DNA from 3 places in the Exiguobacterium sp. MMG028 genome. Region 3 is predicted to be linked to each of the others. Evidence: riboswitches for the same ligand, from Rfam matches in the RefSeq annotation. Region 3 holds a riboswitch; each other region holds the start of a gene.
The links. Region 3 has a riboswitch for S-adenosylmethionine ahead of msrA (peptide-methionine (S)-S-oxide reductase MsrA). Riboswitches for the same ligand answer to the same signal wherever they lie in the genome.
Positions count from the first base shown of each region.

Region 1: linked by a shared signal. The riboswitch ahead of metK (methionine adenosyltransferase) and the one ahead of msrA (peptide-methionine (S)-S-oxide reductase MsrA) in region 3 are both predicted to bind S-adenosylmethionine.
Region 2: linked by a shared signal. The riboswitch ahead of PJK55_RS00185 (methionine ABC transporter ATP-binding protein) and the one ahead of msrA (peptide-methionine (S)-S-oxide reductase MsrA) in region 3 are both predicted to bind S-adenosylmethionine.

Region 1 is NZ_JAQJIN010000001.1:151,141-154,252, reverse strand. It holds gene PJK55_RS00895 (hypothetical protein) at 1-271, shown strand, start outside; gene metK (methionine adenosyltransferase) at 315-1,523, opposite strand; SAM riboswitch class I at 1,656-1,775, opposite strand; gene pckA (phosphoenolpyruvate carboxykinase (ATP)) at 2,098-3,112, shown strand, end outside.
Region 2 is NZ_JAQJIN010000001.1:39,224-42,335, forward strand. It holds gene PJK55_RS00175 (PTS transporter subunit IIC) at 1-249, opposite strand, end outside; gene PJK55_RS00180 (thioredoxin family protein) at 430-687, shown strand; SAM riboswitch class I at 1,138-1,244, shown strand; gene PJK55_RS00185 (methionine ABC transporter ATP-binding protein) at 1,322-2,350, shown strand; gene PJK55_RS00190 (methionine ABC transporter permease) at 2,340-3,002, shown strand; gene PJK55_RS00195 (MetQ/NlpA family ABC transporter substrate-binding protein) at 3,036-3,112, shown strand, end outside.
Region 3 is NZ_JAQJIN010000001.1:532,182-535,293, forward strand. It holds gene PJK55_RS02860 (DM13 domain-containing protein) at 7-528, opposite strand; gene msrA (peptide-methionine (S)-S-oxide reductase MsrA) at 630-1,154, opposite strand; SAM riboswitch class I at 1,222-1,321, opposite strand; gene PJK55_RS02870 (hypothetical protein) at 1,366-1,527, opposite strand; gene PJK55_RS02875 (amidase family protein) at 1,642-3,048, shown strand.

The sequences.
Region 1 (3,112 bases), 380 kb from region 3:
ATCTCAAGTCATTGAACAAGTAAAGACCGCTTCCGGCAAGATTCAGGAAGTCTCAACAGACGTCCAAAACGTATATGAAAAAGTGGTCGGAGAAGTCGATACGGTCAAAGAAGACGTCAATAAAATCGTCGAGACGGCTCAAGAAGCCAAATCAGATTTACAAGACATCGGTGAAAAAGTCGTCGAAGCGAAGGATACCGCGCTTGGACAAGAAAACACTTCAACTGATTCGTCATCGAATGACAATAAACAGACACCTCCAACGACTTGAACCTAAAAAAACGACCTTTCCGCGGAAAGGTCGTTTTTGTTGATTACGCGAAACGCTTCGCGCCTTCTTCAAGAACTGCTGCTTTATCTGTTTGCTCCCATGGGAGTTCGATATCTGTACGACCGAAGTGACCGTAAGCTGCTGTTTGCTTGTAGATTGGACGGCGAAGGTCAAGCATCTTGATGATGCCTGCTGGACGGAGGTCGAAGTTCTCACGAACGAGTTCAACGAGCTCTGTTTCGCTCAATTTACCAGTGCCGAACGTATCGACAGCGATTGATACTGGATGTGCTACCCCAATCGCGTAAGCGAGTTGAACTTCTGCTTTATCCGCAAGCCCTGCTGCAACGATGTTTTTCGCTACATAACGAGCTGCGTATGCTGCTGAACGGTCAACTTTTGTAGGATCTTTACCAGAGAATGCGCCACCGCCGTGACGTGCGTATCCACCGTACGTATCGACGATGATTTTACGTCCTGTAAGACCTGCATCTCCTTGTGGTCCACCGATTACGAAGCGACCAGTCGGGTTGATGAAGTATTTTGTTTCAGCATCGATGAGTTCAGCCGGGATGACTGCTTCGATGACATACTTTTTCAAGTCTTCTTGAATTTGCTCGAGCGTGATCTCTTCTGCGTGTTGTGTCGAGATAACGATTGTATCGATGCGAACAGGGTTGTTGTCCTCATCGTACTCAACCGTTACTTGAGTCTTACCATCCGGACGGAGGTATTCAAGCGTACCGTTCTTACGAACTTCAGCAAGACGACGTGACAATTTGTGAGCCAACGAGATCGGGAGCGGCATGAGTTCAGGTGTCTCGTTTGTCGCGTATCCGAACATGAGACCTTGGTCCCCAGCACCGATTGCATCGAGTTCCTCTTCAGTCATCTGACCTTCACGTGCTTCGAGAGCTTGGTCAACACCTTGCGCGATGTCTACTGATTGCTCGTCAATCGACGTCAAGACTGCACATGTTTCTGCATCGAAACCATATTTCGCACGTGTGTATCCGATTTCACGAATTGTTTCACGGACAACTTTCGGGATATCCACGTAAGTTGACGTTGTGATTTCACCAGCTACGAGTACAAGACCCGTTGTGACAGACGTTTCTGCCGCAACACGGGCATTCGGGTCTTCCGCTAAAATGGCATCCAAAATCGAGTCAGAGATCTGATCACAAATTTTATCTGGATGTCCTTCAGTAACCGACTCTGAAGTAAAAAGTCGACGGTTCAATTTTGACATTCAAAAAACCTCCTATAATAAGGGTGATATGTGGACGGTACTCGTTCCCCTTACGCGTTGCTTTGGGACGGTAATGAAAAAAACCTCCCCCGATGACATACATGGGGAAAGGTTGAATCGTTCTTCCTTACCCTCTTATCGTTCGAAGCTAATGGCTTCGCTTCAGGATAGCACCTTTTCCGCACAAGACTTCATGTCGGACGGTTGCTGGGCTTCGTAGGGCCTTGTTCCCTCCACCGCTCAGAATAAGAGTATCCGTTACGAAAACCATCATATAAATGACGCTCGATTATGTCAAGGGAATCGGACGAATTCGTTAAAGTTTTCACTGACTTGCAAAACATTTCTGTTTGTGAATCGTCAAACATTTTTTTAATTCGTTTCTGTTTTTTAACACCTTGTGATAAGAGAATGTGATAAACTGTCTTTGTAAGAAAGCGCTTACTTAGAGAGAAGAAACGCTTGTATTTAATTAGTGTGTCACATATAATTAAAAATGTCATACTGATTAATCGTAATCGCGGAAGTATGCGGATTTCATCCACATCTATTTAGGGGAAAGGTGGGATTCAGGATGGCGACAACGCTCCTGAAAATCGAAGAATTAATTAATGGTGCCGACATGAAACGGAACTTGACGGTTCCAGAACTGGTGGAAGAAGCCATCCAAAATGGTGAAGGTGTACTGACAAAAGACGGGGCTTTATCTGTCAGCACGGGTGCTTTTACCGGACGGTCACCGAAAGACAAATTCGTCGTACAAGATGAAGTCAGCAACAACCTTGTCGATTGGGGAAAAGTGAACCAACCGATCGCGGAAGAGAAGTTTTCAGCACTTCTCGACAAAGTACTCAACCATTTAGAAAAGAAAGACAAACTTTATTACCTCGAAGCGTCTGCTGGTGCCGATGAGCACTATACGTTACCGGTCCGTGCCATCACGGAATATGCATGGCATAGTCTGTTCGCAAAACAGCTATTTTTACGTGAATGGCCAACGAAAGGTGCGTTCGATCCGTTCACTGTGATCTATGCACCGAGTTATAAAGCAGATCCTGCAGTGGATGGCACCAACTCAGAGACGTTCATTCTCGTTTCATTCGCCAAGCGCACAATTCTGATCGGGGGAACAGAATACGGTGGCGAAATTAAAAAATCAATCTTCTCCGTCATGAACTTCTTGTTACCTGAGCAAAACGTCTTATCGATGCACTGTTCGGCAAACGTCAACGATGCAAACGAAACGGCACTCTTCTTCGGATTGTCGGGAACTGGGAAGACGACTCTTTCAGCTGACCCACAGCGCCACTTAATCGGAGACGATGAGCATGGATGGTCACCGGATGGGGTTTTCAACATTGAAGGCGGTTGCTACGCGAAGACGATCAACCTGTCGCGTGAGAACGAACCACAAATCTATGATGCAATCCGTTTCGGTTCATTGATTGAAAACGTCGTATTGAATGAAGATCGTACGCCGGACTACAAGAACATCTCCTTGACTGAAAATACGCGTGCGGCATATCCAATCGAATTCATCGACAACGCGATGCTCCCATCACGTGCCGGTCATCCAAATACGATCGTCT
Region 2 (3,112 bases), 490 kb from region 3:
CGTTCCAGCCTCTAAAATCGATCGTCCGAACTGCATCGCGACGGCAAGACCGATAATGGCCGGGAGGAGGCGCATTGCAATCGTCGTCGCATCCAATATGAATTGAAGAGACGGAAAATAAGGGAGTATAGCTTTCGTGAGTTCACCGAGCAGCGCGCTCGGGATGAGGGCGATCAGAATCGCCATACTGAGACCGTTTAAGACGTTCATCGTAAATTGCTTTGTCGTACCTGTTGCCTGTTCCGTCATCATTCATTCACCTGTCCTTCTTCTTTGCTGTTATGTACAAAAGCGATAAAGTTAGAACCCATATTATTCCTATCCGACAGAAGAGTCAAGAGAATCATTGAAAAATTCTGAAATTTCACGAGAGCACGATTTTTGAACGGGACTCGAACGACCATTATAATGACAAGAGAGGTGAGAAAAATGATTACAGACGGATTCTTATATATATACGCCCCAATGTGTGGTACATGCGCTGTCGCGGAGAAAATGTTGACGGTTGTCGAGGCGGTCGACCCTGAAATTCAGATTGAAAAGCGCGATGCGAACTATATCCCAAAAGAACTTGAAGCTTATCAGGTGATGAGCGTCCCAGCGTTGTTAAAGCTTGAAAATGGCGAGGTTCGGGATCGCCTTTATGCCTTTCAAAACGTTCAACACGTCCTCTCTTTCGTGAAGTGAGAGAGGAACATTAGAATAATCTGAAAATTTTAAATAATCAGTTGACACAGAAAGTTCACGAATGGTATATTCATTACAACATCTTACTTGAACACAAAATAGGACGCGATATTCCCGACATCAAGACGTTTTGATGAAGCCGATGCTACCTTTATACGAATACACGTCAGTCTTCCCTTCGATTGTCCCCCAAAAAAATCAAGCGAAGAAAGACGTTCCGTATAATCGCACGGTCCAAGTCAAGATCGAGTGATGATTGGTGAATCTCCCCCATATAAGGATGTAAATCTTGAACGGGCAAAAGATTTTCATCTATGGGCTGTCCTTCCGTGACTCAAGGTGCTACGTTCTGTGTCGTCCTCGGACGGCACCTTTTTTTGATTTTTTTGAAAAAATGATTTGACAGCAGAAAAAGCTGTCGCTATGATAAAGCTAATCGAATACACAACACTCTTATCAAGAGAGGCTGAGGGACTGGCCCTATGACGCCCAGCAACCGCGGAGCAATCCGAAATGGTGCTAATTCCAGCAAGGTGAGAAACCTTGACAGATGAGAGCAATCGTTGTCCGTACGATAAAGTGCGCACGTTTGCTCAAACGTGCGCGCTTTTTTTGTTGTCAGGAGGGAAAGGAATTGATTCAATTACGAAACGTCGCCAAATGGTTCGATACGAAGAATGGTCGTGTCCAGGCGGTGGATGATGTGTCACTAACGATTGATCGCGGTGAAATTTTTGGAATAATCGGATATTCGGGGGCGGGGAAGTCGACGCTCATCCGATTGCTCAACCGCCTCGAATCACCGTCTAGCGGTGAAATCGAGGTTGCCGGGAGTGAGCTCACGAAGCTCAGCCCGAAAGAATTACGAGGGGTTCGCAAGAACGTCTCGATGGTCTTCCAGCACTTTAACCTTCTGTGGTCGCGCACGGTCGCAGAAAACATCAGCTTCCCACTCGAATTGATCGGGGTTCCGGCAAGTGAGCGGAAACGTCGGGTTCAGGAACTCGTCGAGCTCGTCGGACTATCAGGTCGCGAAGACAGCTATCCGTCACAATTATCCGGCGGTCAAAAACAGCGAGTCGGGATTGCCCGCGCGCTCGCTACAAATCCAGAGGTGCTCCTCTGTGACGAAGCGACAAGCGCGCTCGACCCGAAGACGACGGATTCGATTCTTGAACTGCTCGTCAGCATCAATAAGAAGCTCGGATTGACAATCGTCCTCATCACGCATGAGATGCACGTCATCCAAAAGATTTGTCATCGCGTCGCCGTGATGGAGGCAGGGAAAGTTGTCGAGACGGGTCAAGTCTCTGACGTGTTCCAACATCCGGAGCAGCCGATCACGAAAGAATTCGTGAAACAAATTGGGGCGGTCGACGATCTGTCGCTCACGTTCGAACATTTGAAAGCACGCTATCCGAGTGGGCAAATCGTCAAATTGAAATTCTTGAACGAAACGGCAGAACAACCGATTTTGTCTGACGTCCTTAAGACGCATGACATCGGATTCAACATCATCGGCGGGAACGTGACCCAGTCACAAGTCGGTGCGCTCGGCACGCTATTCATCCAATTGATTGGGGAAGCACGGGAAATCGAACGCGCCATCGCCTCGATTCGTTCGCAATCCGTAGAAGTGGAGGTGGAAAGCGATGTTTCCTAACGTAGACTGGGAAGTAATGCTTTTTGAAACGTGGAATACACTTTACATGACGTTGGTAGCAGGTGTCGCCACATTCATATTCGGACTGATGCTTGGCATGGTTCTCTATGTAACGAATGAACCATTGATGTTAAAAAATCGGTTCATCTACACAATTGTCGGGGCGTTCGTGAATATCTTCCGATCGATTCCGTTCATCATCTTAATCATTTTACTCATTCCGTTTACGCGTGCAATTGTTGGAACCATTCTCGGTTCAACGGCAGCACTACCGGCATTGATCATCGGCGCAGCCCCTTTCTATGCTCGAATGGTCGAGTTAGGGTTACGTGAGGTCGACCGTGGTGTCATCGAAGCGGCGGAATCGATGGGCGCGACAAAATGGCAAATTATTTATAAAGTCTTGTTCCCTGAAGCGTTACCTTCACTCGTTTCTGGAATTACCGTCACTGTAGTGGCACTCATCGGTTATACGGCCATGGCAGGTGTTGTAGGAAGCGGAGGGCTTGGGACATTAGCTTTCCTTGACGGTTTCCAGCGCTCGCAAAATGATGTGACATTCGTTGCGACTGTTATGATTTTAGTCCTCGTCTTTATCATTCAATTTATTGGTGATACGCTCGTGGCGAAAATTGATAAACGTTCTGCTTAATAAAAAATATATATAAAATGGAGGAATTAAATTATGAAATCTTGGAAAAAAGTACTTGGTGTAACAGCAGCCTCTGCCTTGACGATTTTGGCAGCGTGTGGCGGTGGTGA
Region 3 (3,112 bases):
GTCAATTCATTCACTTGTTAAAGTCAGTTCTCCCGTCCCGAACGTCGCGCTGAACGCACGACACCAGATGACAACTGTGTTGTACTCTTCTAGATTCACATCCGCAGGGACTAAATAATTTTGATTCCCGATGTTTCCTTTTAACGATCCTAAACTGACGCCTTCGGTTGTCTCTTGTCCTGGCTTCGTCAAATAGACAAATAAGTCAGGTCCGTTCGTTGTCTCGAACTCTTCAAATCGGAGATACGTCCCGTCTTCTGCCTCGACGGAGCGAATCGTGCCCGTCGTCTCATAATTTTTCTCCCCGTCCATGAACACACCCGCTACTTCGGTTTGACTCGGTTGTGCTTCCGGTGTCTCGGTTGTCTCTTCCTCTGTCTCTTCTTCTGGAACAGGCGTCTCAACAGCTGTCGGTGGTAATCCTTCATCGACGGTCTCTGTCAAGAAAAGCGGTGAGATAAGCCACCAGGCGACGGCGATCACGGCTACGCCGATCACACCGATGATGAGTTTCGTACTAGTTTTCATGTATGAGTCCTCCTTTTCGGATAGATGAACCATTAATAGCCTTTTCCCGATTCATAAGCTTATAAAAAGACGCGAATGCTAAAATTCGCGTCTGATGACCGTTATACGGTTTCAGTCCAGTTCTCTTCGATGAACGTGTCCCGTCCTGAGATGGCCCGGTCTTCTTTATAGTGCTTCGGATTCTTTTTATGGTAATCCTGGTGATACTCTTCCGCTTCGAAGAATGTCGTCGCCGGAGTGATTTTTGTGACAATCGGTGCCGTGAAGCGACCACTTGCCGCTAATACGTCTCGACTCGCCTCAGCCGCGATTCGTTGTTCCTCCGTGTGATAGAAGATGGCTGGGGCATACTGAGGTCCACGGTCTTGGAATTGACCACCGTCATCGGTCGGGTCGGTCTGAATCCAATATAGCTCGAGGAGACGCTCATATGAGAACAGAGATGGATCATATGTGATTTGAACGACTTCTAAATGACCAGTCGTTCCCGTTTTGACTTCTTCATACGTCGGATTGTCGATCTGTCCGCCCATATAGCCGGATACGATTCCTTCAATCCCTGGTAGTTCTTCAAAAGGTGTTACCATGCACCAAAAACAGCCACCTGCAAATGTTGCTTTTTCCATCTTGTCGTTCCCTCCAAATCGTATTTCAACAAAAAAGCGCTCACGTCGGATGACATGAGCGCTCTCGTCATATCGTCCAAGGTTTCCCTTGCTGGTCGTAGCACCTTGCCTATGGCAGGTTGCTGTGAAGTCATGGAGCCAGATCTCTCGTTCACTCTTGATATCGATATGTAGTTGGTGAGAGCATCATACCACCCTCAAAATACTTTCGTCAATGATTCGGTTTTCGCTTTAACTGAAAAATCGTCAAGACGATGATGAATCCGATCAACCCGATCGAAATGAACGGACCATACGGCACATTTTCTCCGTATAACTGCAAGAAAAATAGACCGAACACAGCGAGTAGCACGAATATATAGGAGCGTGTCATAGGAACCTCCTGTTTTTTCTTAAGTGTAACAAGAACACATCGACTTGGCGATACGAAAAGGAAATCAGGCATAGAGCACGAATAAAGTTGGGAGAGATAAAGGAGGAATGTAGGATGGAACAAATCCAATTACATGAACTGACGATTGAACGTGCACATCGTGGGTATAAAGAAGGACAATTCACGGCACGAGACATAACAGCGTATTATCTTAGAAGGATTGCTGCATATAATGAGCGACTTCATGCCGTCATCCAGGTAAATCCGGACGCCCTGTTCGAGGCAGAGGCAGCAGACCGGGCATATAAAAAAGGAGTACGCAAACCGCTCCTCGGCATCCCCGTCTTAATCAAGGACAATATCGAGACAGCCGGTCTGATGCGTACGACAGCAGGTGCCGCCGCCATGCGACATCATTTTGCAGGTCGAGATGCCGAGCTCGTGAAACGATTGCGGGATGACGGGGCAATCATTCTCGGAAAAGCGAACCTGTCCGAGTGGGCGAACTTTTTAACGGAAGATATGCCGAATGGTTGGAGTGCTGTTGGCGGACAAACGAAGAACCCTTATGGCGACCAATTAGATGTCGGGGGATCGAGTTCTGGATCGGCTTCGGCGGTTGCGGCAAACCTGACACTCCTTGCCGTTGGATCTGAGACGAGCGGCTCGATTGTACACCCGAGTGTGCATAATAGTATCGTCGGAATCAAGCCGACCGTCGGCTTGATCAGTCGTTCAGGAATCATTCCGATCTCACGTTCTCAGGATACGGCTGGACCGATGGCGCGTACCCTTCGTGATGCGGTCGTTGCCTTGCAGACAATGTGTGGTGAAGATTCGGCTGATCCTGCGACATGGGAAACTCCAGTCGGACCGCCTTATGTGACATGTCTCGATGTCCGTCAAGCGGTCGGGATGCGTGTCGGATTTATCAAGCCAAATCTTTCAGACGAAGAAGTCGGTTTGTATGAACAGGCACTTCGATTGCTGCGTCAAGCCGAGGTTGAACTCGTCGAGATCACGTTACCGAAACACGATGCATTAGAACAGGCAGATATTTTGTTTGATGAATTCAAGCTTGGGATTGAGGCGTATCTTGCGAACACAACTGTGCCATTTAAGACGCTTTCCGACTTGATCGAATGGAACGCGGACCACCCCGAATCGATTCCGCACGGGCAGACCATCTTTGAACAGTCAGATGCACGTTCAGGGCGTCTCGTCGAAGCTAGTTATCTCGACCGTCGGATTGATGATGTTCATCTCGCAAAAGTGGACGGAATGGATGAGCTATTAAAAGGACAAAAACTGGACGCAATCGTCCTGCCACATGACATGAACTATGACATGGCTGCGAAAGCAGGACACCCGACAATCACGGTCCCTTATAAACGAAAAAAGAGCGGGGCCCCGTTCGGTCTATCGTTCACGGGAACGAGCTTTGCGGAACGAGATTTGATTCGTGTCGCTTATGCGTTCGAACAGTTCATCACACGACCGACGCCTCCAGATTATTCGTAAGTTGCACCCGTCTCTGACGTCCGCTACAATGGTACGTATGCGGATTAGAGAAAGGACAGGTTAG